DNA from 4 places in the Bacillus songklensis genome. Region 1 is predicted to be linked to each of the others. Evidence: riboswitches for the same ligand, from Rfam matches in the RefSeq annotation. Region 1 holds a riboswitch; each other region holds the start of a gene.
The links. A riboswitch is a leader RNA that binds a small molecule or an ion and turns the genes downstream of it on or off. The one in region 1 is predicted to bind thiamine pyrophosphate.

Region 1 (7,518 bases):
TTTAATCTGGATCACCCGATTCATCGAACTCTCCTTCCCTGCCGTTATTGATAGATTTCGCCGCCGGTCTTTCTAAACTCATTTGCTTTTTCTTTCAATCCCTCATCAATAACAGATTCGAAGCCAAGACCCTTTTCCTTTGCTAAATCACGAATATCTTGCGAAATTCTCATGCTGCAGAATTTCGGGCCGCACATCGAACAGAAATGGGCTGTTTTGGCCCCTTCAGCCGGAAGGGTTTCATCATGGTACTCCATGGCTCTTTCAGGATCAAGAGAAAGATTAAACTGATCTCGCCAGCGAAATTCAAATCTTGCTTTTGAAAGGGCATCATCTCGTTTTTGGGCGCCGGGATGGCCTTTTGCTAAGTCAGCAGCATGGGCGGCGATTTTATAAGTGATAACCCCTACTCTGACATCCTCTTTATTCGGGAGTCCAAGGTGTTCTTTCGGTGTCACATAGCAAAGCATCGCTGTACCAAACCAGCCGATCATAGCAGCGCCAATCGCCGAAGTAATATGATCATAGCCAGGGGCAATATCTGTTGTAAGAGGCCCGAGTGTATAAAATGGAGCTTCTTGACAAATTTCCATTTGCTTATCTACATTTTCTTTGATTAAATGCATAGGCACGTGGCCTGGTCCTTCAATCATGACTTGAACATCATGCTTCCAGGCAATCTTTGTCAGTTCACCTAGTGTTTCCAATTCTGCAAATTGCGCTTCATCATTTGCATCTGCAATGGAGCCGGGACGAAGACCATCTCCTAAAGAGAAAGATACATCATAAGTCTTCATAATTTCACAGATTTCTTCAAAATGAGTGTAAAGGAAGTTTTCCTTATGGTGAGCCAGACACCATTGAGCCATAATGGAACCGCCCCGGGATACAATTCCTGTCACGCGCTTGGCAGTTAACGGGATATAGCGCAGAAGCACGCCCGCATGGATGGTAAAATAATCAACGCCTTGCTCCGCCTGCTCAATTAATGTATCGCGAAAAACTTCCCAGTTTAAATCTTCAGCGATTCCGTTTACTTTTTCAAGGGCTTGATAAATCGGAACTGTTCCAACCGGTACTGGAGAATTTCGAATAATCCATTCACGGGTTGTATGTATATTTTTACCGGTAGAGAGATCCATCATGGTATCTGCTCCCCAGCGGGTAGCCCATGTCATTTTTTCGACTTCTTCTTCAATGGAAGAAGTGACAGCTGAATTCCCAATATTCGCATTAATTTTCACATGGAAATTGCGCCCGATGATCATTGGTTCACTTTCCGGATGATTAATATTAGCAGGAATAATCGCACGCCCCCGTGCTACTTCATCTCGAACAAATTCGGGAGAAACATTTTCTCTTATGGCGATAAACTCCATTTCAGGAGTAATAATCCCTTGACGTGCATAGTGTAATTGGGTGACATTTTTCCCTTTTTTTGCACGCAATGGTTTTCGTTTTAGTCCCGGAAAGATTTCTAAATTAGCCCGGGGATCATCTTTTTTATAGCCGTTGTCTTCAGGTTTTACTTCACGGCCTTCATATTCTTCTACATCCCCGCGTTCAAGAACCCAGTTACGGCGTAAAGGGCTAAGACCTTTACGAATATCAACGGAATAATCAGAGTCCGTGTAGGGGCCGCTAGTGTCATAGACACGTACAGGCGGATTTTCCTCTTCACCAAATGATCCGGTTGTTGGCTCTAGTCGAATCTCGCGCATCGGAACTTTGATATCAGGTCTAGACCCCTCGACATAAACTTTTTTACTTCCTGAAAAACTAGACATGATTGAAAGGTTCATGTCATTTACTGAATTGTTCACCATGATTTCATTCTCTCCTTTTTAAGATGATGAAAAAGAACAAAATCCAATCCATTTACAGCATGAAAAAGCCGGATCTTATATTTAAGACCCGGCTGATGTTAGTATGCACGCAACAATGACCACACGTCATTATTGATTCAGTAGATTCTAACTTCCCCACGCTGGTATGAACCAGATCAGGTCCTGAGGGTTAAGAAACTTCATCGTGTTTCTCTCTCAGCCCAACTTATTGGACACCCCTAGTCTAAACATTTTAAATTGTACAAATTAAATATAGACTCTCGCATTCAAACTTGTAAATAGTTCTAATTACCTATATTTTTTCAGGCCGTGTTGTCAATCACATTGATTCCGCCTTGGAAAACTTTTAAACAGGCTCTGTCTTTCTCCTGTTCTGCTTATGGCTCCAAATGTATAAAGATACGATCAGCCTTCAACTTTAGCTTATTGAGCGAACCCGGTCAGTTCAAGAATGAAGGAAGGGAAAGAGCACGAGTCTTTTCATTTTCGGTATCCCCATTTATTTTCAAAAATAAGATCATTTAAGGATCGTCTTTTTTCCCAATTCGCTAATTCTAAAAGCGGTTTTTCCGGGTATTGATCTGTATAGCCAATAGACATAAGAGCAATTGGATCAATATGGGGGGGAATTCCCAAAATATCGCGAATATCATTTTTCTTGTAAAAACTAACCCATCCCATTGCTAATCCTTCCGCACAAGCCGCTAACCACATATTCTGAATAGCACAGGCAGTTGAAAGAATATCGGTTTCGGGAATGGAATTGCGTCCTAATACGTGTGAACCTCCTCTAGTTGGGTCACATGTTACACAAATGGTGTAAGGAGCTTCTTTTAGACCTTCAATTTTGAGACTAAGAAACTTATTTTCTTTTTCCCCTTCATAATGAATAGCTAGTGCCCTTCTCTCTTTATCAGCGGCCCAAGCCAGACGTTCCTTGATTTCTTGAGAAGAAATTAAAATAAAGTTCCAAGGCTGCATAAATCCTACCGAAGGGGCATGATGAGCAGCATCTAATATTTTATGTATGGTCTCTACGGGAACGGGGTTAGGCAAAAAACTTCGAATATCTCTTCTGCTATATATAGCTTTATATACTGCTTCCCTTTCTTCTTTAGTAAACATAGTTCTCCTCCATTATTCTATTCTTAAATACTGCTATATAAAAATATATAAATTCACACAAATAATATAACATGAACAACAGCGGTCCATGCTACATTATTTAGAACCTTTTAAGATGCTCAAGGAGATCGAACAAAAAATGCGAATATAGGAAACTTCCATCAGTGGGGGGTTTTCGTTCATCCCCCACTGATCGTTAGTTGAACTTATCGGGTTCTTATGGGCAGTTATCCCCACCTAAGCCTCTTTGTTCCCCTGAACTTTGAGGTGGGGGTCTTACTGCCCGTTAGAGCGGGATAAAAAGAAGGCTCTATAACAGGAGTTAAAAAATGATCAAAAGTTCCTATCCCGACCGATAAATGTTACACTGAAAAAAGCAAATCATTTTCCAAGAGAAGAAAGCGAGCGGCTATGAAAGAAATCGAAATGAACATGTTTTTTGACGATACATTTATAAGAAGGCTAAAGCGTTTCTGCCAGTATTATTAATGTTGGTTATAAGATAGAAAGGAGAAGAAAAATGAAATATGTATGGATTGGTGACCAGGACCACATAAACAACATCAAACATGAAGGAAATCTATTCATTTTATTCCACATCCAAAGATGACAAGCTTTCTTGTTCGGTCAACCATTTCACTACTACTCTTCTTTTTTGTCACTCTTGGAAAGAAATTATGTAATACCTCTTGATGAGAAGGAGCCATCCCTGTAAATCGAGATAGCCTGTTTTTTGGATGTTTCTTCAATATCCCTAACAAAAGTGCCTGCCACCTCCAGCATCCTGTCGATTTATTCGACAACGTCCGGGTAGTGACACAGGCACAAATGCTAAGTGAGAATCGCTTCGTCATCCTGTTTATTCAGCGGTAACGTTCCTCTTTGAATGGATTGGCTGTCATGGAATAGCCCAATTCTTCCCAAAATCCTGCTTCATCTTCTTTCATAAATCGAATTCCGGAAGCCCATTTCGTGCCTTTCCATAAATAGAAGGAGGCCGGCGGAATCAAACGTAATGGGTAACCATGCTTCGGGGTAATCTCCTCCCACTCATGGTTCTGATCTTTCCACCGATAAACAAACAAAGCGTCGTCCCCTAACAATGGTTCGAGCGGCATATTTGCTGAATATCCGAACGGATCGCCGTTATAGTAGCCGTATATTTTGACATATTTTGCACCCTCATTGAGCTCAGCTAGATTCACCAACTCACGCAGTGCGATTCCTTCAAACGTCGTCCCGAATTTTGACCATGTCGTGACACAATGCATATCAATGGTGGATACAGTCTTTGGCAGCTTCATCACGTCTGAATATGATAAGGAGACTTCTTCCTTCACTTCACCAAATAATCTGAAATTCCATGTATCTTCACTGAATTCGTACACATCCCCCTGATGCAGAATGGGCCAATTTTCTGTTTCAAATTGACCGGGAGGCAGCTTGTTTCCCATCTTGCTTCATCCTTTCTTGTACCACTTTCTATAGATGGTGCTTTTTAACATAAATGATACCCATTAGCCGTTTGGGATGCAACATATTGAAGCCAGGCTCTTTCTAATCTGAATCCTTATAACCGGAGTATGTTGATTAACGCTTTAAACATAATAAATTACACGATACCCGCATGAATGTATATCTTTCACTTCGTCCAGCTGTTTCTGTCATCGAGTCGTTATATTTTAAAACATCAAAAAAAATTGATAAAATATAGTTGCTTTTTTAAGGGGGAACGGGTAAAGAATAAAAAACGTGAAAAGCTTGTCCCCATAGGCATCTATCATTATATAAAGAAAGAAGATGAAAATATGTCTGTAAATGTAAACGGAAAACGACTAAGTGATATTCCATTTTCCGTGCTTGATCTTTCTCCGATTGTGGTCGGTGGCAGTCCTTCCGATTCGTTGCGAAATACACTTGATCTTGCACGCCATGCTGAAAAATGGGGGTATAACCGCTACTGGCTGGCAGAGCACCATAATATGCCCGGTATCGCCAGTTCGGCGACATCTGTCGTCATTGGCCATGTGGCAGCCGGCACATCAAAAATCCGAGTGGGCTCTGGCGGAATCATGCTGCCCAATCACGCTCCCCTGGTGATTGCGGAACAGTTCGGGACGCTCGAGTCTCTGTTTCCGGGACGCATCGATCTGGGTCTCGGCCGTGCACCGGGCACTGACCAGCTTACTGCACATGCTTTAAGACGTGACCGCAGAAGCGATGGCCAGGATTTCCCCGAGCAATTGGCTGAACTGCGCGCCTATTTTGATCCGTCTTTAGCTTCAGGAAAAATGCATGTAAGGGCGATTCCTGGTGAGGGGCTGAACATTCCAATTTGGTTATTGGGTTCAAGCGGCTTCAGCGCACAGCTGGCCGGCCAGCTCGGTCTGCCATTTGCCTTTGCCAGCCACTTCTCGCCTAACAACACACTGCCGGCTCTGGAGTTATACCGCCGTCACTTCCGTCCTTCGGAAGTGCTGGATGCGTCTTATGCAATGGTCGGGGTTAATGTGATTGCTGCCGATACCGATGAGGAAGCGCGCCGCCTGGCCACTTCCATGCAGCAACAATTCCTGAACTTGATCCGGAATCATCCAGCACCGCTGCAACCGCCGGTGGACAACATGGACGATCTCTGGAGCGAGTACGAAAAGGAAGTCCTGGAACAACAACTCGGCTCCTCCATCATTGGAGGCCCTGAGACCGTCAAGGAAAAGCTGCAGGAATTTTTAGATGATACCCAGGCCGACGAAATCATGGTAAATGCCCAGATTTTTGATCACGAGAAGCGTCTTCGTTCCTTCGAAATTGTGGCTGAGATTACGAAATAGGAAAAAACAATTGATTTGATATACGCACTATCATGATACTTTGTACAGTTTTTCATGTGCTGAATGAAAGCGTAAGAAAGGAGCCAGGCAGTAAATATACCAGCCGGCTCCTTTTTCATTTTATCCTTCTTCACCATCTTGTAATGAACGAAACGTACCTGCACCACCCGAATTCATTGATTCATTCAACCATTTTCGGATAGTGACAGGCGCGGATAAAAAGAACGGTGCAATTACCGGATAATGTTATGCGACATAAAGCAGACAAAATGGAGAAAGCAACATCCCTCTTTAAAAGAATCTTACATAAAGGGCAACAAGTTGGTCACACTACCTTATGGAAATGACTTTTAATAAAACGAGGGAAACGAGGGAAACGAATGAAACAAGTATTGCAACATGTGAAAGACGCATTGGAACAATCTTTCGACGATCCAAAAGCGCATGACTTGGACCACTGCATTAAAGAACTGGAACAGGCAAAGGCTGCAGCCGGCGACAAGGCTGCCATGTTGGAAGATGTCATCCGTGCGGTTACACATGCCAAACATGCACAAGTACAATTGGAGAATGCTGAGGACCTTTCTGCAACAAACGCCTTTGGAGGCGCCTATCGTGCGATTGATCAAGCAATCGAGGCATTCAGCGATCATAATAACGATCCATTCTAGGACAGGTGAGCAACCCTTACCTGTTTTTTATTGCTTTTAAGTATCTAAATATGCCAAATGTGACAGACACTGATACGTAAATTAATCTTTATACTCATAGGTAATCCCGTCATACTGTTTTAATCGTTTTCCGTCTAAAAAATCCAAAACCATTTCATTAAAAATATCGCGGCGCATGGTACTTAAAGGGTCAAATGCATCTTTGAATATAGCTAATGCCGCATCGGGAATATGTTTAAAAATAATTTCTCCCGCTTGCACTTCGGGACCAATGTTCTTTTTGTCTCCCACCATCACTAAAGTGGGAGCTGTTATTTTGTGGAGCTCGTTTGTATGCTCTGGAAATTCAGATGTTTTCATCGCCAATAGCATTTCTTTATCGACACTAATCGAATCTCGAATGATTTTCTTTGTGTATTCGTCTCTCCCATAAGGCATGAGGATTAGCTTTAAAATCAGTTCATAAGGCAGCCATTTGAAAATGGCATTTGATGCATGTAATACCCAGCCAGCAACTTTCGGCACTTCACTATAACTATTGGAAAGAACTAATTTCTCAACATATTCAGGGTATTGCACAGCAAATAAACTGGACACAACACCCCCTTGGGATAAACCGACAATGGAAATCCTGGAGATTCCCATAGCATCCAGGAAGTGCTTCACATCCTCAGCTAAAACCCGCATCGAATATTGATTGTTTGGAAAGATTTTTGATGATTCACCATGTCCTCTCATATCAATCATCATCATTTCGTATCGTTCTGAAAGCGATTCAATTTGCGGCTCCCACATTTTCCAGGACACGCCGCTTCCGTGGATAAAGAGAACTGGTTTACCCGTACCTCTTACTTCGTAATTCATGGTCATCCCGTTAACAAGAACCTTTGGCAATGATCACACCCCCAGCTATCCGCCGTATTCTTAAATCAAAAGTCAATGATATGTATAGCTTGCAAATCATTTTATTCTTAGAGTGCAGTAACAGCTCGATTTGCACATTCTCGATAAAAAAATCAACATGATCGGCCATTCGCTGCACAA
Region 2 (7,518 bases), on a different contig from region 1:
CTTTTTATGTTTTTTGGCAAATACTAAGAAGGATCAGAAAGGAGAATGAAAATGAATTCGAACTGGTTAAAAGTCTTCATCGCAGCCTTTTTTGAAGTGTTTTGGGTGATAGGGTTAAAGCATGCTGATAACGTATGGGAATGGATTGGAACGGTGATTTCCATTTTTATTAGCTTTTATATGATGATTATGGCTGGCCGGACATTGCCGATAGGGACTGTATATGCGGTATTCGTTGGAATGGGAACAGCAGGTACCGTTTTTGCCGAGATTGTGTTTTTCGGGGAGCCTTTTAAATTGGCGAAAGTGTTTTTTATTCTTTTACTGCTTATTGGAGTGGTGGGATTGAAACTGGTGACGAAAGAGCCGCAGTCGTGTTCGGAAGGAGATGAATCATAATGGCTTGGTTGTATGTTGTATTGGCAGGAATGTTTGAAATGATTGGAGTTACGATGATTAATAAATGGCATCAAGATCGCAGCAGTATATCGCTTATAATGTTACTCACCGGATTTGCCGCAAGCTTTTTCTTTCTGTCGCTTGCCATGAAGACGTTGCCGATGGGAACGGCCTATGCGATTTGGACAGGAATAGGGGCATCAGGCGGTGCGATTTTAGGGATGGTGCAATACGGGGAATCTAAAGATCGGCGCCGTATTTTCTTTATCGGATTAATTCTTGCTACGGCTATAGGGTTAAAATTGGTTTCTTGATATGAGTGCGGTTAAGTTAAGCCTCCATCGTTGTTCATTAGCATAACCAATAAATATAAAAAACATGAATAATAGAAGGATATGACATAAAAGGGGAAGAAATACATAAAAGGTATCATAACTGGAAAAGGAGCATGTTGTGCAGTTACTTAAATATATCTTTTTCATCATAGCCATCGTTGGGCAATTGGCAGGCATCGTGTTGCTTTTTATCGATAAACAAAAAGCGTTGGGATTTTTTATCATCTATGGAATAGGATTAGTATTGTTATTAGTTGTTCTAATGATAGAACGGAAAAAAGAAAAGAAGGAGGAAGATGAACATGATTATCGTGACTACTGATTTCGTGCCGGGAAAAGAAATTAAAGAGTTAAAAGGTTTTGTAAAAGGAAGTACCGTGCAGTCAAAACATATCGGTAAAGATATTATGGCAGGCTTAAAGACGATTGTAGGAGGAGAAATTAAAGAGTATACGGAGATGATGGATGAAGCCCGTCAGCAAGCAATCGGACGTATGGTGGAGGATGCGCAGCACAAAGGAGCAAACGCTATTATTGCGATAAGGCTGGAAACATCTAGTGTGATGCAAAATGCTTCGGAAATTATAGCTTATGGCACAGCTGTCTATGTTGAGTAAGTTCGTTTGCATATTTACTGGTTGTAAAAAAAATCAAGTGTGTTATACTAAAATCGTAAAAACCAAATAATCCGAAAATTCACTAGGGGAGTCCTTATGGGCTGAGACGGAAATACTTCCGGACCCTTTGAACCTGATCTGGATTATACCAGCGTAGGGAAGTGGTGGCGTAACGATATTGTTGTAGTTGTTATATTTAACCCACTCTGCGTGCAGAGTGGGTTTTTATTTTGTCCCGCTCTAACGGTCGTTAAGCTCTGGTGATCTTCGGGAAAGAGCAACTGTCCGTAAGAGCCCGATAAGTTCAACTAACCATCAGGGGGATAGTACTTCCCCTGATGGAAGTTTCACTTTATATGAAAGGCTTGAAAAATGAAAAAATCATTTGCGTTTCATGCTATTTCCACAGGAAAACAGTCTCAAGAAGAGCTTGTTAAGGTTATTGCAGCTATTCATCGTCATGTTGATGTGATTCATTTACGGGAAAAGACAAAGACCGCGAGTGAATTAGTCCAAATTATGGAGCGGTTGCAGCTTTATGATGTCCCCCTTTCTAAAATCATTGTCAATGACCGTGTAGATGTTGCCTATGCGATGGGCGCGCTTGGAGTTCAATTAGCTTATCACAGTCTTCCGGTCCAACAAGTTAAATCGAGGTTTCCTTCTTTGCTGGTTGGAAAATCTGTTCACTCTGTAGGGGAAGCTCGTTTAGCAGAAAAACAGGGAGCAGATTACGTTTTATACGGTCATATTTATTCGTCCCAGTCTAAAGCGGGACAGACGCCTAGAGGGATTCCGGCACTGCAGGAAGTTATAACGGCTGTTTCAATTCCGGTTGTTGCTATCGGAGGTATCCGTCCGGAGCATATGCAACAGTTGAAGCAGACAGGTGTTTCCGGAATAGCAGTTATGTCCGGGGTTTTTTTATCGGATGATCCGCCAGAAGCTGTAAAGCGTTATCAATTCTTTTTACAAAATGGAGATGAGTTGTGTGAAGGAACATGTTGATGTCATTGTCGTAGGCGGCGGGGTCATCGGTTGCTCGATCGCCTATCAATTGGCGAAAAATGGAGTAAAAGTTATGGTGCTAGAAAGAAATAAAATCGGCAGTGAAGCTTCAAGTGCAGCAGCCGGTATTTTAGGCGCCCAGGCAGAAATTGATGAGGAAGGGCCGCTATTGGAATTTGCTTTACAAAGCCGCAGTCAGTTTTCTGAATTGGTGGAAGAGTTAAAAGAGGAAACGGGAATCGATGTAGAACTCATTCAAAAAGGAGTGCTAAAACCCGCCCGATCTCAGCAAGAAGCAGTTTTGCTAAGAGAAAAAGTAAAGCAGCATCAAAGATGGGATAGGGATGTGACCTGGCTGACACAACAAGAGGCAGTCGAACAGGAAGAACGACTATCACCATTTCTCGCGGGAGCAATGTACATACCGAATGACGGTCAACTGAATCCTGCCAAATTAACGGAAGCTCTTGCATTGGCTGCTTCCTATCATGGTGCGATCATAAATGAATATTGTGATGTGCGCTCTCTTATTTATGTAGAAAATCAAATAAAGGGAGTAATCACTGCCAATCAAGTCATACACAGCGACAAGGTCATCGTGACAACGGGGTCATGGGCTAAACAGCTAATGGGCGGTTTACTGCCAAAATGCAATGTTTATCCCGTGAAAGGTGAGTGTATATCTGTTACAACAAGAAAAAAAGTGATAGAATGCACCATTTTTTTGGATGAAGGGTTTTATCTTGTCCCAAAAACGGGGGGACGCATTGTCATTGGAGCGACTAAAATCCCTCATTCCTTTAATAAGGATGTGTCAGTACATGGAGTCATGCATCTTTTACAAAAGGCAAAGGAAATTGTTCCATCTATTGGAGAGGCGGTATTCGAGCGGCATTGGGCAGGATTGAGACCGCAAACGGCTGACGGGTTGCCGTATTTAGGAAAGCACGAGGAGTATGAAAGATTGTATATGGCCTTTGGGCATTATCGGAATGGCATTTTATTAAGTGCTGCAACAGGAATCTTTATGGCTGATCTCATTCAAGGAAGACCGGTATCTCCGTATTTTCTTGAAGCGTTTCGAGCGAATCGGCACCACATCCATACATAAAGGGGGCATTACATGAAGCTGATCATTAATGGAGAGACGATGCGAATAACTGAAGAAGTCGAAACGGTCGAGCAGTTATTGGAATTTTACCAACTCGGTAATCGTGTTGTCATTGTTGAATTAAACGAAGAGATTTTGCAAAAAGAAGAACATGCAAGTACAAAGCTGAAAGATGGAGATCATATTGAACTTGTATCATTTGTAGGAGGCGGTTGAACATGTTAAAGATTGGTCCATATGAATTCACATCTCGTTTGTTGTTGGGAACAGGAAAATTCACGAGCTATGACATTCAAAAACAAGCGGTAGAAACATCTGAAACGAATATTTTAACATTTGCGGTAAGGAGAATGGATATTTTTGATGCTTCACAGCCCAATTTATTAGAAGCATTGGAGGTTCATAGATTTACGCTGCTTCCAAATACAGCCGGAGCCAAAACGGCAAAAGAAGCAGTACGCATTGCAAAGCTCGCAAAAGCATCTGGTCTTTGCGACATGGTAAAAGTAGAGGTTATCGGCTGTGATAAAACATTACTTCCTGATCCTGTCGAAACCTTGAAGGCGAGCGAGGAGTTATTGAAAGAAGGATTTATTGTCTTGCCTTATACGTCAGATGATGTCGTACTCGCTCGTCGATTGCAAGAGTTGGGAGTTCATGCAATTATGCCGGGCGCTTCACCGATCGGGAGCGGGCAAGGCATTATCAATCCCCTTAACCTTAGCTTCATCATCGAACAAGCAAATGTACCCGTCATCGTGGATGCCGGGATTGGAACGGCTTCTGATGCCGCACTGGCGATGGAATTGGGAGCTGACGGAGTATTACTGAATACAGCAGTTTCCGGTGCGAAAGATCCTGTAAGTATGGCAAAAGCAATGAAGCTTGCGATCGAAGCTGGCCGTCTTGCTTACGAATCAGGAAGAATACCGAAAAAACGTTATGCAACAGCAAGCAGCCCAATCGAAGGAATGAGCGTCGTTTGATTGAGCGCTACTCACGCCAAGAATTATTCGCACCGATTGGAAAAGAGGGCCAAAAGAAAATTGAATCGAAGCATGTGCTGATTGTGGGTGCAGGAGCGTTAGGTACAGGCAGCGCTGAAGCGCTTGTGCGTGCAGGAGTCGGTAAGGTGACGATTGTGGACCGTGACTATGTAGAGTGGAGCAACTTGCAGCGCCAGCAGTTGTACAGTGAGCAAGATGCAGCGAAGAGGGTCCCGAAAGCGATTGCGGCAAAACAACGCTTACAGAACATCAACTCTACGGTTGACATACATGTCCATGTAATGGATGCCAATGCAAATGAGTTACAGGAACTTTTAAAAGACGTAGATGTCATCATAGATGCAACGGACAATTTTGATACCCGCTTTGTCATCAATGACCTTGCACAAAAATATAACATTCCATGGATATACGGAGCATGTGTAGGAAGTTACGGCCTCAGTTATACGATTATTCCGGGGAAGACACCGTGTTTATCGTGTTTATTAGAAACGGTTCCGATGAATGGTTTAACATGCGATACAGCAGGGATTATCAGCCCTGCTGTCGGGATGGTTGTCGCCTATCAAGTAGCTGAAGCCATAAAATTGATGGTAGGAGATGAAGATTCATTACGTCACAAGCTGGTTTCTTTCGATTTATGGAAGAATCAACATACGATGATTGCAGTAGAGAAGCTAAAGAGAATGGATTGTCCATCATGCGGCACGAATCCAACTTATCCTTTTTTGCAGTATGACAACCAAGTGAAGACAGCGGTTCTATGCGGACGAAATACGGTTCAGATTCGTCCTCCTTATGGACAAAACCGGCATTTGGAGGAGACCGCACAGCTGCTAGAAAAACAACATGGGAAAGTAGAAAAAAACCCGTATCTTGTTTCTTTCACAGTCGGTGAACATCGTCTTGTTTTATTTAAGGATGGCCGTGTGTTTGTGCATGGAACAAATGATATAATGTTAGCAAAAACATTGTATCATCGTTATTTAGGTTAAAAGGAAGAGTGATAAACATGACCATTGCAAAAGCATTAACGATCGCAGGTTCTGACAGCGGAGGCGGAGCGGGAATCCAGGCAGACTTGAAAACGTTCCAGGAGCGCCTTGTGTTTGGAATGTCGGCCATCACGGCCGTTACGGCCCAAAACACGACAGGGGTACAAGGTGTATACCCGCTTTCGCCGGAGGCCATCGCGGCACAAATAGACTCTGTTGTTGTTGACTTACGTCCCTCTGCGCTTAAAACAGGGATGTTGTTTAGTGCTGAGATTATTGAGCTTGTGGCGAACAAAATAGAAGAACACAGCTTACAGAATGTGGTGGTAGACCCGGTCATGATCGCAAAGGGAGGAGCCTCTCTATTGCAGCAAAGTGCAGTAAACATGTTAAAGGAAAAGCTTTTGCCTTTATGTGATGTGGTTACGCCGAATATTCCCGAAGCAGAAGAGTTAACGGGGATGAAAATCGAAACAATGCAAGACCGCAAGGAAGCGGCAAAATACTTATCCGACTTAGGCGCCAAGCATATCGTTATTAAAGGCGGACATTCACATACAAATGAACTCATCGATTTGCTGTATGATGGGCAAAGGTTTACGGAATTTACACATGAGCGCATTGCTACAAAACACACACATGGAACCGGCTGTACGTTTTCAGCATGTGTCGCGGCTGAATTAGCTAAAGGAGCTTCCGTTTTACAGGCAGTTGACACAGCATCTGAATTTGTTCATGCTGCCATTAAACACACATTAAATATTGGAAGCGGGCATGGGCCGACTAACCATTGGGCTTATCGAAAACAGGAAGTGATGATATGATGAAGTTAAGAGAGCAGTTGGCTTTATATTTTGTGATGGGAAGCCCAAATTGCCAGAGCGTTCCAGAAGAAGTGGTAGAAGAAGCGATTGAAGGCGGAGTGACCATTTTTCAGTTTAGGGAAAAAGGAACGGGAAGTTTGGAAGGGGAAGAAAAGAAAAGATTAGCCAAAGCGTTGCAGGATATTTGTAAAAAGCATGGTGTACCGTTTGTTGTCAATGATGATGTAGATTTGGCGATCGAAATTGAAGCAGACGGTGTTCATATTGGTCAAGAAGATGAACAAATCGAGTTTGTACGAAAGAAAATCGGAAATAAGATTTTAGGAGTATCCGTTCACGATGTTGAGGAAGCTAAACAGGCTGAAGCATTAGGAGCAGATTACCTTGGAGTTGGGCCCATCTTTTACACCACGACAAAAGAAGATATTCGTGAAGTAAGCGGCCCTGATGTCATCCAAGCTATAAGGGCTCACGGGTTAACGCTTCCTCTTGTGGGAATCGGGGGGATAAACGCTCAAAATACCCATGAAGTGATAGAGGCTGGTGCTGATGGGGTGGCTGTAATCTCAGCAATTTCACTGCAAGAATCTCCTCGGCAATCAGCGAAAGAATTAAGAGCAATTATTGATGCATCAAAATGATAAAAAGCTGCCGCTGGCAGCTTTTTTCATTCTGCAAGAAAGCATAGCTTGCTGTGCTTTTCTTATTGTCCAGCTCCGCAAGCTATGCTCTACGTCCACTGAATTGATTGCTTCTAAACGTGTAGATGCTACCATTAATGACAAATTATCAGTACTGGATTACACAAAACAAAAGCCGAACGCACCAATTAAAATTGCGGACGAAGCAGAAGATGCGGCGGAAAGCGGCTTAATGTTTAGAAAAGACAGCGGCAAATTAGTAGAAGAAGTAAATAAAGCGTTAAAAGAAATGAAAGAAGACGGAACATACAAAAAGATTTCTGAAAAGTGGTTTGGTGAAGATGTATCTCCTAAATAATATTTTTCAAGATCCAGAACGTTTAGAACACCTCACAACAATTGCAAAGAGTTCCCTTTATCCGATGATAGAGGGAGCTCTTAAATATACGATTCCGCTAACGCTTATTACTTTCGTTTTAGGAATTATCATTGCTGTATTAACAGCGCTTGCCCGCTTATCAACTATAAAAGCATTGAACATAATTGCACGTGTGTATGTTTCCATTATTCGCGGTACACCT
Region 3 (7,518 bases), on a different contig from region 1:
AACTGTCTTGTTCATTAATCAAAGAAGATTGCCATAAAGATTTCATCAACATACTCGCCATTTAAATTTGCCTGCTCCTTCATGACACCTTCTTCATGGAAGCCAGCTTTTTTGTAGAGCTCATATGCGATAGGGTTGGAAGCAAAAACCGTTAAGCAAAGTTTATGAAGCTTTTGTTCACGGCACCAGTTGAGTGTATAATCCATGAACCGCTTCCCGATCCCCATTCCTTGCGCTTTTGAAATCAGCCATGTACGGAACATTCCCGTATGATGCTTCATTTGTAAATCTCCGCGCAATACACGGGCGATTCCGACTACTTCTCCGTCGACTTCTGCTACAACGTACATGTTCTCTTTCTTCTCAACAGAGCGAATGAACCTTTTTTCTTCTTCTATTGTTCCTGGCTCTTCTTTTTGAATATATTGGCCGGCTTCAATAATCTCCTGAACGGCGGTTGTAATTTGTTCTGCATCACGCTCTTGAGCCGGTCGGATCGTCACCATCTTCCCGTTTTTCGCTTCGAATATCACAGTTTGCATCATCGCAGTTGTCATGTTTCGTTCCACTCCATTTCAACTTCGTCCATTCTGTATTGTTAGTGTTAGCGTTCTTTAAAAATTTATCCGCTCTAACGGGCAGTGCCCCCCGCTTCAAGCTGCGTTAAGTGAAGGAACACACTGCTCATAAGAGGCCCGATTTGTTCAACTAACACCCCAAAATGATGAACGATCAAAGGCTAAATCCGCGAATGATACGCATGGAAAAATGTTATTTCAAGCAGTAAAAAAGCGGCAGGGATCATCCAAATATTGGATGATCCCTGCCGCTCTATAGACTTAAAAATTCACAAATGCATCCTTAGCATTTATTTCGGTTTTTACCACTTTATTATCATGTAACCACTTAGCAACATTCTCCCATGTTTGTGAATCCTGATAGCCGAATGTTTTATCCTTTGCATCCATAAGTGGGAGAAGGATTTGTAAGCTCTTTGTTTCCACATCCTTATCTAGTGGAGATGATTTGTCTTCATGCTCCAATAAAATAGCCAAACCATCTTCCGGATGATCCTGAACATATTTTTGTCCCTTCGTAATGGCTGCCATAAATTTCTTAAACACTTCCGGTTTCTCTTTCAGTTGTTTTTCACTGGAAACCAATACCAATTCATAATAATCAGGAACGCCAAATTCTGTTGGATTTAAAGCAAGCATTGGGTGACCCTCTTTTTCAAGCAACAATTTCTCATGATTGATATAACCACCGATAAGAGCATCTGTTTTTTTCGTTGCCATTGCAGGAATCAAATCCCAGCCAACATCGACCATTTTAATCTTTTGCGGATCGCCGCCATCGGATTTCACCATCGTTTGGACAATTGCTTCATCCAGTGGAATGGAAGGATATCCGATTGTTTTTCCTGCTAAATCCTTTGGCGATTTAACGGGACCATCAGCAGGGACCATTAATTGATTGAGCGGGTGGCGAACAAGAGCCGCAAACGATTGAACAGGAATATTTTCTCCACGTGCCACAATTACCTGTGGTTGATAGCTAACCGCCATGTCAACTTGGTTCGCCGCAACTAGTTTTAACGGGTCGTTTGTATCAGCAGGCATCTTAATATCGACATCTAAGCCCTGTTCTTTAAAATATCCCTTTTCCTGTGCTACATAAAGTAAGGAGTGCACAGCATTTGGATACCAGTCTAACATTAAAGTAACTTTCTGGGCTTTCTCGTTAGCGGCGGAATTCTCCTTAGTGCTGGCTTGGTTATCCTTATTTCCTGCACTACAAGCACTTAATAACAGTAAAAATAAACTAATCATGACCAAAAAACTTTTTTTCATTCCCTTTTTACTCCCTTTTTTCTTTTTAGCGAATTTTATTTTTCAATAATTGCTTTTCTATTAAGCCTATTAATAAAAAGAGCACGATACCGAGTAATGAAAGCAAAAATATGGAGGCAAATACGGCATCCGCCTGTAAATTCCCTGACATTCGCCGGCTGAAGTACCCCAAACCTTCACTGGCACCCAGCCATTCTCCAATTGTCGCTCCAACGACACAATAAACGATAGACATTTTCAATCCTGACATAAAGACCGGCAATGCGAGCGGTACCTGGACCTTCTTAAAAATATGCCAACGATTCGCCCCCATCGTCAACAACAATTCACGGTATTCCTCTCCCCCGTTTTTAAGCCCATCATAAATACTAACGACGATCGGAAAGAATGCCGTTAAAATGGTGACGGCAATTTTACTCCATATCGAATAGCCGAACCACATGATAAAAATCGGAGAAATCGCAATAAGCGGTACTGTTTGTGAAATGACAAGAAATGGATAAAGTACCTTCTCCAATGCCCGGGAAAAGTGCATGCCCACTCCTAGTACCACTCCACCAATAAGGGACAGGGCAAAACCAATCAACACCTCTTTAAGGGTAGCGGGTAAATGCTCCGCCAACAAAAGTTGCCGGTTTTCCATTAATGATTTCCAGATGGATGATGGAGAAGGCAATATAAAGGTTGGGATCATCCCATGTCGTACAATCCATTCCCAGATGCTTACAAGAAGAAATACGACCAATATAAACAGGCCGTAATCTCCTGTCCATTTTTTCAATCTACTTTTCATTGTGAATCAGCAACTCCAATTCTTTTCTCATAGCAATGAACTCTGATTGATAAATTAGATCCGAACGTCTTGGCCTTGGCAGTTTGACCTTCATTTCTTTAACCCTTCGTTTGCCTTCGCCAGGCAGTAGATAAATCCGATCACTTAGTAGAATCGCTTCCTCTAGGTCATGGGTAATAAAAAGTACCGTCTTTTGTAAATCTCCCCATAATTCCAACAACCAACTGTGCATATTGTGTTTTGTTAGGGAATCGAGGGCGCCAAACGGCTCATCTAATAATAAAAGGTCTCTGCCCGTCATAATCGTTCTTAAAAAAGCAACGCGCTGCTTCATTCCTCCGGATAGTTCATGCGGATAAGCTTTTTCATAATCGGCTAAACCAAACCGGGACAACCATTTTCTGATTTCCTCAATCTTTTCTTGTTTTTTATTCTTCGTAAGCTCAAGTGGAAGCAAAACATTGTCTATTACGGTCCTCCATGGTAAAAGCAGATCCTTTTGCGGCATATAGCCGACTTTCCCTAATCTGTTTCCAGACTGTTGCCCCTCGATCCAAATTTGTCCTTGGTCAGGCTCCAGTAGTCCGGTAATTAGTTTAAAAAGCGTGCTCTTACCTGAACCACTCGCCCCGATTACGGAGACAAACTCCCCTGGCTCCACATCCATTGAGATGCTTTGAAAAATGGACTTGGAGTTCTCCTCGCCTGGAAAAGAATACGATAGTTCTTTTATTGATAATAATGGCGAACTAGACAGGCCACTCGCCCCCTTGGTAGACCATATCCCAGAACAGATATTCAAACCGAGATGTCGTTAGAAAATGTTCTTCGATGACTTGCAACTCCCTTTCTGGTTTCCCGTCGACCAATTGGTCCAATAAATCAATAAGCCAGGTAGCTAATGAACCGAATTCACTGGAAGAGTACATTTTGATCCATTCACCGTATAAAGGATGGTCGGTTGAGCCTGGATATTTTTCTGCTAACATTTTGCCAATCTCCCAGTAACTCCACATACAAGGCAGCAGCGCAGAAATTAATTCTTCGAGTGAACCATTTTGAGCCACATTCAGCATGTACCGTGTATAGGCTAAGTTGATTGGAGTTGGCTTCGTTTCCTCAAGCTGTTGATTGGTAATTCCAAACCTTTCTGCGTATTGGCGGTGCAAATCCATTTCCCCATGCAAGGTCTCATCCAGGAGCTTGGCAAAAGCAGCCATCGTCTCGATATCTTTTGCCTTCACGGCACCTAAAGCAAAAAGCTTGGAATAATCGATTAAGAACACGTAATCCTGTTTCATGTAACGGATAAAGGATTCGACAGGTAAATCCCCCTTCCCCATCCCCACGACAAAAGGATGCTGATGGGTTTTGTCCCAGATTTCCTTTACTTTTTCAAAAAGAACTTCCGTAATCTTCAACTCTTTACTCCTCCTTTCTGGTGTTACACCAGGTAGCGATAAATGCAGCTAAAACTTTAGTAAAATCTAATAATTGACGAATTTCAACCTTCTCATTTACTGCATGGGCATCCTCTAATTTTCCCGGCCCAAAAATGACCGTCGGAATACCGGCTCGGCCCAGCCATCCTGCATCGGTAACAGTAGGGGACATTCCAACTGTCGGTTTTTGACCTAATAGTTTTTCATACGAATGGGCTAAAAGGCGAATTCCCGGATGCTCAGGATCAATCTCCAAGGAAGGAAAAATCTCACCCCGATCAACAATCATCGATTTTCCTCCCCATGTGAATTGCGGCGGATTCTCTCTCAACCACGGATCGGCTTCCGCCACAGCATTGATATGCTGTTCAATTTCATTGATAATCTCTTCGTAATCTTCATTTGGGTAAAAATGAACCGTAACCCACAGTGCGCAACGATCGGCCACAAACGCCGCATGTCTGCCTCCTTCAATGACGGCAGGGTTGATGGTATTGCTGCCAGGTGCGAAGCCTTCATAGCTTTTTGTAACAGCCCAGTGGCGTTCCAGTTCCTGAAGGCCGGATATAATTTTCATCATTTTCTCAATCGCACTAGCCCCTTTTACGCCGCCACCCGCATGAATCATCTTCCTCCGCAGGCCATCATGATAGGTTTCTTTGCTTTGAATCGTTATCCAACCGGTAATGACGCCGCCCTGTCCCTGAATATGTAAATCGCTGGTATCGACGATGACAGCATAGTCTGCCGTATAGCCCCTCTCTGTACAAGCCAGCGTTCCAGCCTCGCCCACTTCTTCACCGATAACCGATTGAAATTGAAGATCCCCTTTTATGGTAATACCTAATTCTTTTAAAAGTTTAATAGCGAGTAGCGATGCCGCGATTCCACCCTTCATATCGGCAACACCACGACCATAAATATAGGAATCTTTGATATGTGCAGCAAAAGGAGAGGAGTCCCATTCTTTATCATCGCCAACTTCCGCAACATCCACATGCCCGTTTACAATCAGGCTATTATATTGCCCGGAAGCTTCCCCCGGCAAAATCCCTACAACATTCGGATCCCCTGGATAAACATCCCATTTATCCGTCTTAAATCCCAATTCCTCCAGATAGCCTTTGATGAATTCCTGCACATCGTTTGTATTTCGAGCAGGTGGACTTACCGTTGGAAACGCGATTAGTTTGGTCAGTAGTTCGATTAATTCTTCTTTTCTTGCATCCACTTCATATGAAATCCGTTCAAATAAATCCCCAGATACTGCTCTCATTTTTCTTACCCCTTTAAAAACGCATTTTTTACAAAATAAAAACCCACTCACTTCCGGAGAAATGGATGGGTTGAATTATTCATGCCCAAAAATGAGGCTGACATAAATAGCTCGTCCCACTTCCCTCCGCTGGCATAATCCAGATCAGGTTCAAAGGGTCTAGAACAAAAGTTCCATCTCAGCCATAGGCCCCCCTAGTGTGATTCGATCATATATTAAATTCAAAATATATTTAAAACTATAGCACAGAATAAATATTTGTAAAGTAATACATTTTCTCTAAGTGGTGCCCAATTCAATATGAGGGCAAAAAGGTTATCCGGTGAAGGTATCTGCAAATTTTTGGATCCTCATTCACTTTTTTATTTCACAATGAGATTCACTTAATCAATTGATAAAAAAAACGCCACCTCCAAATTCTCACCAAAAAGGAAGAAAATGCAGACGACGTTTTAACGTATTTTATACGTGAATATGTTGGATAAATACTAAGGAAAGGTTACGCTTTAGGAAACCTTTTGATCTACCATGTTTGTTACATTCGTTACTTTTTCTTTTTTCTTTAAAATGTTAAACACAATATTTAATACAATCGCCGTAATACTGCCCGCTACGATTCCGTTCGCCGTCAGGATTTGGAGGCTTGGGGGGAATTTGGCAAACAAATCGGGAACGACCGTTACGCCCAATCCCATTCCGACGGAACAAGCGATGATCAATAAATTTTCTTGAGAAGCGAAGTTCACTGTACTTAACATTTTAATTCCGTATGCTACGACCATTCCAAACATCGCGACCATGGCACCGCCAAGTACCGGATTCGGAATAATGGTCGTAATGGCAGCAATTTTCGGAACGAACCCAAGCAGCACTAATAAGCTTCCTGCTGCAACAATGACATTTCGTGCTTTGACACCCGATAATTGAACAAGACCGACGTTTTGGGAATATGTCGTGTACGGAAATGCATTAAACAATCCTCCTAGGATAATAGCCAATCCCTCTGCACGATACCCATTTTCTAAATCTTTTTCCGTTAATTTGCGTTCACAAATATCACTTAGTGCAAAATAAACACCAGTTGATTCCACCAAACTTACAATGGCAACAAGCAACATGGTTAAAATGGCTGTTACGTTAAATGTCGGCATTCCAAAGTAAAACATTTCCGGCATATGGAACCACGATGCTTCACCAACAGCGGATAGGTCTACTTTGCCCATAAAACCGGCTACAATCGTACCGACCAATAAACCTAATAAAATGGCAACAGAACGAATAAAACCATCAAAAAAGCGGTATAACAAAATGATGAACGCCAACACGCCAAACGCCAGCGCAATATTGCTGATATCACCGAAATCCTTGCTGCCTTCACCGCCGGCCATGTTTTTCATTGCTACTGGAATAAGGGTAATCCCAATCACGGTTACCACTGAACCCGTTACAACAGGCGGAAAAAATTTCACGAGCTTTCCGAAATACTTTGCCGTTAATACAACCATAATGCCTGATGTGATAATCGCGCCATAAACCGACGATACACCGTACGAACTGCCAATGGCAATGATTGGGCCTACAGCTGTAAACGTACAGCCTAATACAACCGGTAATCCGATTCCAAAGAAACGATTTTTTGAAACTTGTAATAAAGTGGCAATTCCACACATTAATAAATCAATCGCGACTAAATATGTGAGCTGTTCTTGCGTTAACCCTAACGCTCCTCCAACAATTAATGGCACGATAATGGCACCGCCGTACATCGCTAACACATGCTGGAACCCTAATGAAAGAACTTTTCCCTTGTTCATATTTACATTCCTCCTGCTAACGCTTCTTCTTTTACAAATTCCACTTTTCCGTTTTCCAAGGAAGCAATGCGTGCAAGCGACTCGACTTGAATGCCTGCATCGTTTAATCTCTGACGTCCATCCTGGAACGATTTTTCAATGACGATTCCAATTCCCGCTACTTTTGCACCAACCTGCTTGACAATTTCCATTAATCCTAAAGCGGCCTGGCCGTTTGCAAGGAAATCATCGATGATTAAGATCTGGTCATTTGGAGAAACGAATTTTTCTGCGACAGTAATTTCATTTTCCTCTTTTTTCGTAAACGAATATACTTTTGCCGTAATCAATCCTTCTCTTA
Region 4 (7,518 bases), 120 kb from region 1:
AGCCGTTTCTTTTTTAGTTTAGACGATAAGGCATGATAAAACGCCTCTGCATTATCCGCATTAAGAAGTATACGCTCCGTTTTTTTCTTGATACCGTACATATAGCAAGCCTCTACGGGTTCATTCAATACAATTTCAAACATTGGTTTTTCTTTCATAAAATCGGCCACTGTAGCATCAAAGATAGTTTTTTGCTTATGTTTACTCAGTTTTTCGGGACCGTCATACTGTTTGATGGTCTTAATGGCATCAAGGGGAATGACCATGCTTTTTGCTAAGCCGATTTGTAACGTTAAGGTCTTATTGGTAAGCTTGATCGGGCATAGCCGAATGGCTTGAATTTCACCTAAAAAGAAAAATAGTGTATACACGTTCAGGGCAAGAAGCACCCATGCAAGGACTTCGTTCCATTGGTGCAAGAAATAGTGAAAACCAACACTTTCTAAAGCGAGAGCATGAATGAGCATGATATGAAGTGCGACAGTGCTCGTTTTTGTATGGAATGTAAAGATTTGACCGTCTTTAACCGGAGCTTTTTTCTTCCACGAAAATAGTGCATAGTAGAACATAGTGATTTCACTTAGATAAATTTCACCGATACGATTCATAGTAAAGTGTTGTTTTCACACATTGTTCAAAATAGATGATATGAGTCAACAAATAGAAAAAAGTGCCCAGCCAGCCGGGCACTTTTTCTATTTGATTTGAGGTACGGCAGCAGGAAGCAACTTGCCGGGATTTAATATGTTGTTTGGATCTAACATCTGTTTCACTCCAAGCATGATTTGTAATGACTCTCCATGCTCTTCTTGCTGGTATTTGATCTTGCCGATTCCAACTCCGTGTTCCCCTGTGCATGTTCCCCCGAGCCGGAAGGCATATTTTACGATTTCTTCGTTTAATTTCTCCATTTTATCAACATGTTCTTGATTTTCGGGATCGTACATGACCAACGTATGGAAATTCCCGTCTCCGATATGACCTAAAATCGCTCCATCCAAGTCATAATAATCGATGCGTTCCCGTGTGTAATCCACAATATCAGGGAGGGTGGAGATTGGTACACACACATCGGTTCCCATTGCCCGTAATTTCGGACTGCTGTGTCGGAACGCATACGAGAGTTCATGACGTGCTTTCCATAACAAAGCACGCTTGTTGGAATCAGACTCGAATACAAAATCCGTACAGTCATGTTCTTTTAACAATTGCTGCACAAACTGAACATCTTCTTCATTGCCGGCCTCATTTCCGTGAAATTCCAAAAACAGGGAAGGGAGAACAGGATAATCAGTTCCGCTGTAATCGTTCACCTGTGCGATGGAGCGGGCATCCACCAGCTCCATACGGGCCATGGAAATACCGGCCGACAAAATGGAAATGGCTGCTTCCACGCAGTTCCTGACAGTAGGGAAGCAGGCACGTGCCGCTAGAATCGACTCGGGAATTCCGTGAAGTTTCAGCGTAATTTCCGTGAAGATGCCTAATGTTCCTTCCGAACCGACAAATAGGCCGTTTAAATGATAACCGGAAGAAGATTTTTTCGCTAAGCTGCCTGTATGGATGAGACGGCCGTCTGCCAGGATTACTTCTAAGTTAAGAATCTGGTCGCGCATGACCCCGTAACGAACGGCTGTCGTTCCGCTGGCATTAGTCGAGGCCATGCCGCCGATTGTGGCATCCGCCCCGGGATCGACCGGGAAAAATAAACCGTACTTTTTCAATTCCTGATTCAACTGAATGCGTGTAACACCCGGCTGTACTTTTACTATTAAATCTTGCGGCCGAACTTCCACGATGGCATTCATGTTTTGGAAATCCATCGAAATGCCTTTATGTATGGGAATGGAGTGACCTTCCAGACTGGAGCCGACCCCAAACGGTACGATGGGAATGCGATGTTCATTCGCATACTTCACCACTTTTTGGACATCCTCTCTGTTTGTTGGAAAGACGACTGTATCCGGCATGGCTGGATCGTGATTGGATTCATCCTTGCTGTGCTGCAGGAGAATCGTTTCATTGATCGAGACATTTTCCTCCCCAATTAATGCGACTAAATCATGAAATAGATTCATAGATACCACCTTTTTAAAAGAAAAAATATTTAGAAAATTTTGTTTACACAAATATTACCATAAACTATAATCGTCTGTATACAGAATAACGGAATTCGGGAAACTCATGTCTAGTTAGCATATGAAAGATTAGTAGGATTAAAGATTGAATATAAACTTAAACATGTTGTGCCATAACAATATCAACTTTATTTTAGATGGCTCAGTGAGAGAGGCTTTTAAAAGTATATGAAAGGGAGGGAGCGGTCATGAGAGGAAAAGAGAAAATGCAATCAAAAAGCCAACTGATAGATTTATTATGCGAATTAGTTGCCATTAAAAGTATAACCGGTACATACGCTGAAATCGAGATGGCAAAAACTGTGGTGGGTAAGCTAACGCAACTCAACTATTTCCAGGGCCATCCCGAATATTTGCAGCTTCATCCCACAGGCGATGGCCGGTACTTCGTTACAGCCCTTCATAAGAAAGAAAACGCCCGGAAAACGATTGTTTTAGTTAGTCATTTTGATGTCGTCGATGTCGAAGATTATGGAGTGCTGAAAGAGTATGCTTTTTATCCAAAGGTATTAACGGAATTGATGCAAAAACGAAAAGAAGAATATCCTTCTCATGTGCAAGAAGACCTGGAATCCGGTGAATGGCTGTTTGGACGCGGAACGATGGATATGAAATGCGGACTGGCCATCCATATGGCGCTCATTGAGCAGGCATGTTTAGGAAAGTTTGACGGAAATCTTCTATTATTAACGGTACCGGATGAAGAGGTGAATTCTGTCGGTATGCGTACTGCCGTACCGGTGTTAGTGGAAATGGCAAAGGAATATGACCTCCAATATGAGCTTGTGCTGAATTCAGAGCCGACCTTCTCCCTTTATCCGGGGGATAAAAATTACTACATGTATACAGGATCGATAGGGAAAATATTGCCGGGATTTTTATGTTACGGGCAGGAAATGCATGTAGGTGAACCGTTCTCAGGGCTGAATGCGGCATTGATGAGCGCGATGGTAACAACAGAAATGGAGCTAAATACGAATTTTTGTGAAATGGCTCCGTTCCAAGAGAGTCCGCCCCCGACAGCACAGCTGCAAAAAGATTTAAAAACCGATTATTCTGTTCAAATTCCACACAGATCGGTTAGTTTATACAATTTACTTTTGATGGAGCGTTCGATTGAAAAAACGGTGGATATGCTGTTGGAAACAGCGAAAAAAGCCGCTGAAAAGATTGAACGATTTTATCATCAACGAGTGGAAGAATATGCTCGTTTACACTGGAAAGAATCAATTGATAAAACGATAAGCGTCAGCGTGTATACGTTTGAACAATTGCGAAGTTATGCGGTTTTAACGTTTGGAACAGAACATATCGAGGCATTGGAGCAAAAAGTATGGGAGAAAAGCGGGGGAATGAGTGACAGGGAGCTTTCCATCCAACTCGTCGATGAGTACGCCATGTTGTGTAATGAACTGGGGCCGATGATCATTTTGTTTTTTGCTCCTCCTTTTTACCCGGCAGTGGAAACAAGCGGTCATCCACTGATCCAACAGTTGAGGGAAGAAATGACCGAATATGCGCAAAAAACATACCATATTCCCCTCATTTCGCTTCATTATTTTAATGGCATTTCAGACTTGAGTTATGTCGGGTTAAAAGAAGAGCTGAGCGGAGTCACTGCCTATACCGGAAACGTCCCTGTCTGGGGTGAAACATACAGCATTCCGTTTCACGAATTGAAACAACTGGATGTTCCTGTATTAAACTTTGGTCCCGTTGGCCGTGATCCGCATCAACAAACAGAACGGCTGCATGTGGACTATGCGTTCGTGAAATTAAAGGATATGTTGGAGAAATTGGTGTGTACAGTATTTAGCGATAAAGGATAAGGGTTGTTAATCCAAAAGCAGGAGAAATAGACAGTTCACTGAATAGCAGTTTCGTCAAGGGATCCGTATAAGAAAGAGCGGGCAAACGGTATAAAGATAACTTGGTCATTCTTCTTGATACAGGGTTTCTTCATTTAAAAGAGGTTGTCCCATAAGTCTCTAATCCATGACAAAAGTGGATCTTTACTGAAAGGACCCGTCATGGAATCCTCTGATTTTGCTGGATTTTCATGACGGGTCCTTTCGTTGTCTTCATACGTAAATCAAACTCGACTCCACGGTTTCCACCATTTTTTTGCTTTTGTCTGCTGGGCTGCGGCAGCTTCACGGAAGGTTTGAACGAAATCGCGGAAGATCGTTTCACGTTCGGTAATATCGTGACGGTAGAATTGGCGTTCTTGTTCGAGTGTTTGTAAGTAGTACTCACGTTCCTGATTCATTGTTTCAATCAGTTCCTTAATCTCGCTCGAGGCTAACGAGCTATTTTTTTTGAGGCGATTTGAAATTTGATGAATGTCTTTTGCGGTTTGTTGAGACGATTTTGTTAAGATGGTAGATAAGGCTTCAATTGTCTCGACTGTTTGTTGTGCTTCTTTTGAGATTTCTTGTAGTTCATTCGACGTTTGTTCTGAAGACCTGACCATAAAAGAAGTAAAATCTTCAACTGTTTTGACTGTTTGTTCTGCTTCTTTCGAAATTTGGCGCAGTTCTTTCGCCGTTTGCTCCGAAGATTTTTTCACAAAAGAAGCAAACGTTTCAACCTTTTCCACGGTTTGTCCTGTACCTTTTGAAATTTCTTTTTTCACTTCCTGCAACACTTCGGTTCGCACTTCATTTCGTATTTCGTCCCGTACTTCTTGAAGCAAATCTCGTTTGAAGCTTTCAAATGCCTCAAACACGTCTTTATAGTGTTGAACCGTTTGAATGACTTTTCCTTCTACCTTTTCAACATCTGAGTCCGTTGAGGCTAACGATTGTTCAGAAGGCTTGGCGCTCTCTTCGGGTCTTGCCGCTTTCTGAAGAAGGTGTTCGATAATCTTGTCGTTTCCCATATTTTGAAAAGTCAATTGTTTAATTTCACGTAACAATTGTAAATCATTCTCTGTAAAAATACGCGTATTGTTTGGTCCGCGTGTCACTTCGAGAAATTCGCAATAGTTTTCTTCCCATTGTAAAATCACTCGTTTTTGAACATTTAATTTTTTAGCGAGTTTTCCTACTGTATATGTTTGCATTCACGACCACCCAACCTTTCAACACCAGTCATTAATAGAATGAATTAAGGAATATTTTGTTAATCAATTCTATTCCTCATAACTTCCTTCGTTTTCCTGCAAGGCGACAAAGGTTATCAAAAAAAGACGGAATTAGCGTTTCTTTGGCAAGGGTGTGGATGTTGTCAGTTTCTGAAATTCGTAGTATAGTAAAATGGAAATGAATAGGATGGAAAGCCACTAGGGGAGCCGCACGGCTGAGACGGGAATGTTCATCCCGGACCCTTGGAACCTGATCTGGGTGATGCCAGCGTAGGAAAGTGGAGTTGTTTTAAATAATGTGTTTAAAGCTGCTCCATTGGAGTAGCTTTTTTATTTTAATAAGGGGGAATCAAGGTGAAAATAGAAACGATTATTCGCTTGCTGCAAGAGGTAAGGGAGAGAAATCCGCTTGTACATAACATCACCAATACAGTGGTGACCAATTTTACAGCGAACGGGCTGCTCGCACTCGGTGCTTCACCGGTGATGGCTTATGCAAAAGAAGAAGTTGCAGACATGGCCAAAATCGCCGGAGCGCTCGTATTAAATATTGGAACCTTAAATGAAACAGAAGTAGAGGCGATGATGATTGCCGGAAAATCGGCCAATAAACACGGCGTTCCTGTCGTATTTGATCCGGTTGGGGCAGGAGCCACTCCGTACCGTACACAAACAGCCCGCAAGCTTTTAAAAGAGCTTAAGATTTCCATTATTCGAGGGAATGCCGGTGAAATTGCAAATGTCATCGGTGAAAGCTGGGAAGTAAAAGGGGTAGACGCGGGAGAAGGAGTGGGAGATGTTGTGACCCTTGCTAAAACAGCGGCAAAACAACTCGATTGTCTTGTGGTCATTACAGGAAAAGATGATGTCGTTTCAAATGGTGAACAAACCGTCCTCATCGAAAATGGCCATCCCATTTTAACGAAAGTGACTGGAACGGGTTGTTTATTAACATCGGTGATCGGTGCCTTCGCTTCTGTTTCAATCGATTTAATGGCTGCCTCAATCTCCGCGCTTGTGTATTATGGAACAGCAGCGGAAATAGCGGCAGAGAAAACGGCTCATCATGGACCGGGAAGTTTCCAAGTCGAGTTTTTAAATCAGTTGGCTACTGTGACAGTTGAGGACCTCATGGAAAGAGGAAAGATAAATAGGGCAGAAAAAGCATTGAATTTTTGGGAAAGAGATTTGTCGTGAATGGCAAGTCTCTTGTTTATTTTTCTTTGCCACTCGACAGCATAAAATAAGTAATAAAGGATGATATGCGTTAAATGCCAGAAATCAAGCCGCTTTGATTGCGCTGAACAAGGAAGAAAATCATCAATGAAGATGGCAACATCTGCAAAAATGCCTGTCGCTCCCGTTATTCACCTGAATTTAATAAATTGAACTATGTTCTAAATGAAAAAATTAAAGCTTGGCTTTAAAAATGCATATCGATATAACAAGGTGAAAAGTCTCGAAAAATTATGATCATCTAAAAGAGGAAATGAAACATAAAATGTTGAATAGGAAAAAGTCGGTTTTTCCACTTTTAGTGGATACAAATACGACTCAATCAATTATGAAACATAGCTTGAAACTACCTGTGTAAAGGAACTTAACGATATAATTATAATTATGTCAGGAAAATAGTTTTGAGTTGATAATTGGGGATATATCCTTTTTCCTATTCTTACAATAATGCTTGTATCAGCATGTTGGGCATGCTAAAATGAGTACAAGACATACATTCCAAATTTATCCTATAATACTTTCCACTAAACAAGTAAAGGTCCTATCCAGTGTTACGAACATCGGAATAGGACCTTTTTGTATAGAAAGGAGGGGATAATGTGTTTGGGTGGTTTGAGCAGTTATTGCAACTGTTTGCTTTAGGTGCCACCATATTTACCACAATCACAATAGGGATCAAAAATATTAATGAAATGAAGAAAAAAACAAAAAGAAAAAGACGTTTCTTATAAAGAAAACGTCATCACATTATTTGCTATACGTCTATTATAATCAATTTCTCACTAAAAGATACCGTTATTTGCCACTGCCTTATGACATTTTCTTGAAGAAAACGGGATAATGCTGGAATGTATGTTATGTTAAAAAAATGGAAGGGAGAATGGCATATGGGAAACATTCAATTAATTCCTTATAAGGTACAAGCTTTGGTGAGACAGACAACGGAAATACCGCAAGGAGTGCAGTTCGTAGAGGCTCCAGAATTATGGGAAAATGGAGCAAGCGGCGATGGGGTTATAGTGGCCGTCATCGACACAGGATGTGATGTCAATCATCCGG

Region 2: it holds a riboswitch for thiamine pyrophosphate, as region 1 does, so the genes downstream of both, tenI (thiazole tautomerase TenI) here and thiC (phosphomethylpyrimidine synthase ThiC) in region 1, are expected to answer to the same signal.
Region 3: it holds a riboswitch for thiamine pyrophosphate, as region 1 does, so the genes downstream of both, ACFOU2_RS11580 (acetylornithine deacetylase) here and thiC (phosphomethylpyrimidine synthase ThiC) in region 1, are expected to answer to the same signal.
Region 4: it holds a riboswitch for thiamine pyrophosphate, as region 1 does, so the genes downstream of both, thiM (hydroxyethylthiazole kinase) here and thiC (phosphomethylpyrimidine synthase ThiC) in region 1, are expected to answer to the same signal.

What each region holds. Positions count from the first base shown of each region.
Region 1 covers NZ_JBHRZT010000072.1:238,525-246,042, reverse strand. The annotation lists gene ACFOU2_RS20010 (serine protease) at 1-24, opposite strand, end outside; gene thiC (phosphomethylpyrimidine synthase ThiC) at 45-1,826, opposite strand; TPP riboswitch at 1,963-2,077, opposite strand; gene bluB (5,6-dimethylbenzimidazole synthase) at 2,328-2,972, opposite strand; gene ACFOU2_RS19995 (molybdopterin-dependent oxidoreductase) at 3,836-4,426, opposite strand; gene ACFOU2_RS19990 (LLM class flavin-dependent oxidoreductase) at 4,781-5,803, shown strand; gene ACFOU2_RS19985 (hypothetical protein) at 6,184-6,474, shown strand; gene ACFOU2_RS19980 (alpha/beta fold hydrolase) at 6,556-7,368, opposite strand; gene ACFOU2_RS19975 (hypothetical protein) at 7,349-7,518, opposite strand, start outside.
Region 2 covers NZ_JBHRZT010000043.1:81,073-88,590, reverse strand. The annotation lists gene ACFOU2_RS10075 (DMT family transporter) at 52-399, shown strand; gene ACFOU2_RS10070 (DMT family transporter) at 399-713, shown strand; gene ACFOU2_RS10065 (hypothetical protein) at 853-1,056, shown strand; gene ACFOU2_RS10060 (YbjQ family protein) at 1,037-1,351, shown strand; TPP riboswitch at 1,426-1,528, shown strand; gene tenI (thiazole tautomerase TenI) at 1,724-2,359, shown strand; gene thiO (glycine oxidase ThiO) at 2,343-3,470, shown strand; gene thiS (sulfur carrier protein ThiS) at 3,483-3,686, shown strand; gene ACFOU2_RS10040 (thiazole synthase) at 3,683-4,456, shown strand; gene ACFOU2_RS10035 (thiazole biosynthesis adenylyltransferase ThiF) at 4,453-5,472, shown strand; gene thiD (bifunctional hydroxymethylpyrimidine kinase/phosphomethylpyrimidine kinase) at 5,490-6,296, shown strand; gene thiE (thiamine phosphate synthase) at 6,293-6,937, shown strand; partial or broken gene ACFOU2_RS10020 (transporter substrate-binding domain-containing protein) at 7,038-7,295, shown strand; gene ACFOU2_RS10015 (amino acid ABC transporter permease) at 7,279-7,518, shown strand, end outside.
Region 3 covers NZ_JBHRZT010000052.1:58,217-65,734, forward strand. The annotation lists gene ACFOU2_RS11555 (GNAT family N-acetyltransferase) at 15-557, opposite strand; gene ACFOU2_RS11560 (ABC transporter substrate-binding protein) at 840-1,853, opposite strand; gene ACFOU2_RS11565 (ABC transporter permease) at 1,879-2,646, opposite strand; gene ACFOU2_RS11570 (ABC transporter ATP-binding protein) at 2,636-3,313, opposite strand; gene tenA (thiaminase II) at 3,396-4,067, opposite strand; gene ACFOU2_RS11580 (acetylornithine deacetylase) at 4,072-5,364, opposite strand; TPP riboswitch at 5,469-5,570, opposite strand; gene ACFOU2_RS11585 (nucleobase:cation symporter-2 family protein) at 5,871-7,178, opposite strand; gene ACFOU2_RS11590 (xanthine phosphoribosyltransferase) at 7,181-7,518, opposite strand, start outside.
Region 4 covers NZ_JBHRZT010000072.1:356,245-363,762, forward strand. The annotation lists gene ACFOU2_RS20545 (hypothetical protein) at 1-569, opposite strand, end outside; gene ACFOU2_RS20550 (FAD-binding oxidoreductase) at 696-2,078, opposite strand; gene ACFOU2_RS20555 (M20/M25/M40 family metallo-hydrolase) at 2,327-3,967, shown strand; gene ACFOU2_RS20560 (MerR family transcriptional regulator) at 4,231-5,202, opposite strand; TPP riboswitch at 5,414-5,517, shown strand; gene thiM (hydroxyethylthiazole kinase) at 5,578-6,420, shown strand; gene ACFOU2_RS20570 (hypothetical protein) at 7,059-7,190, shown strand; gene ACFOU2_RS20575 (S8 family peptidase) at 7,347-7,518, shown strand, end outside.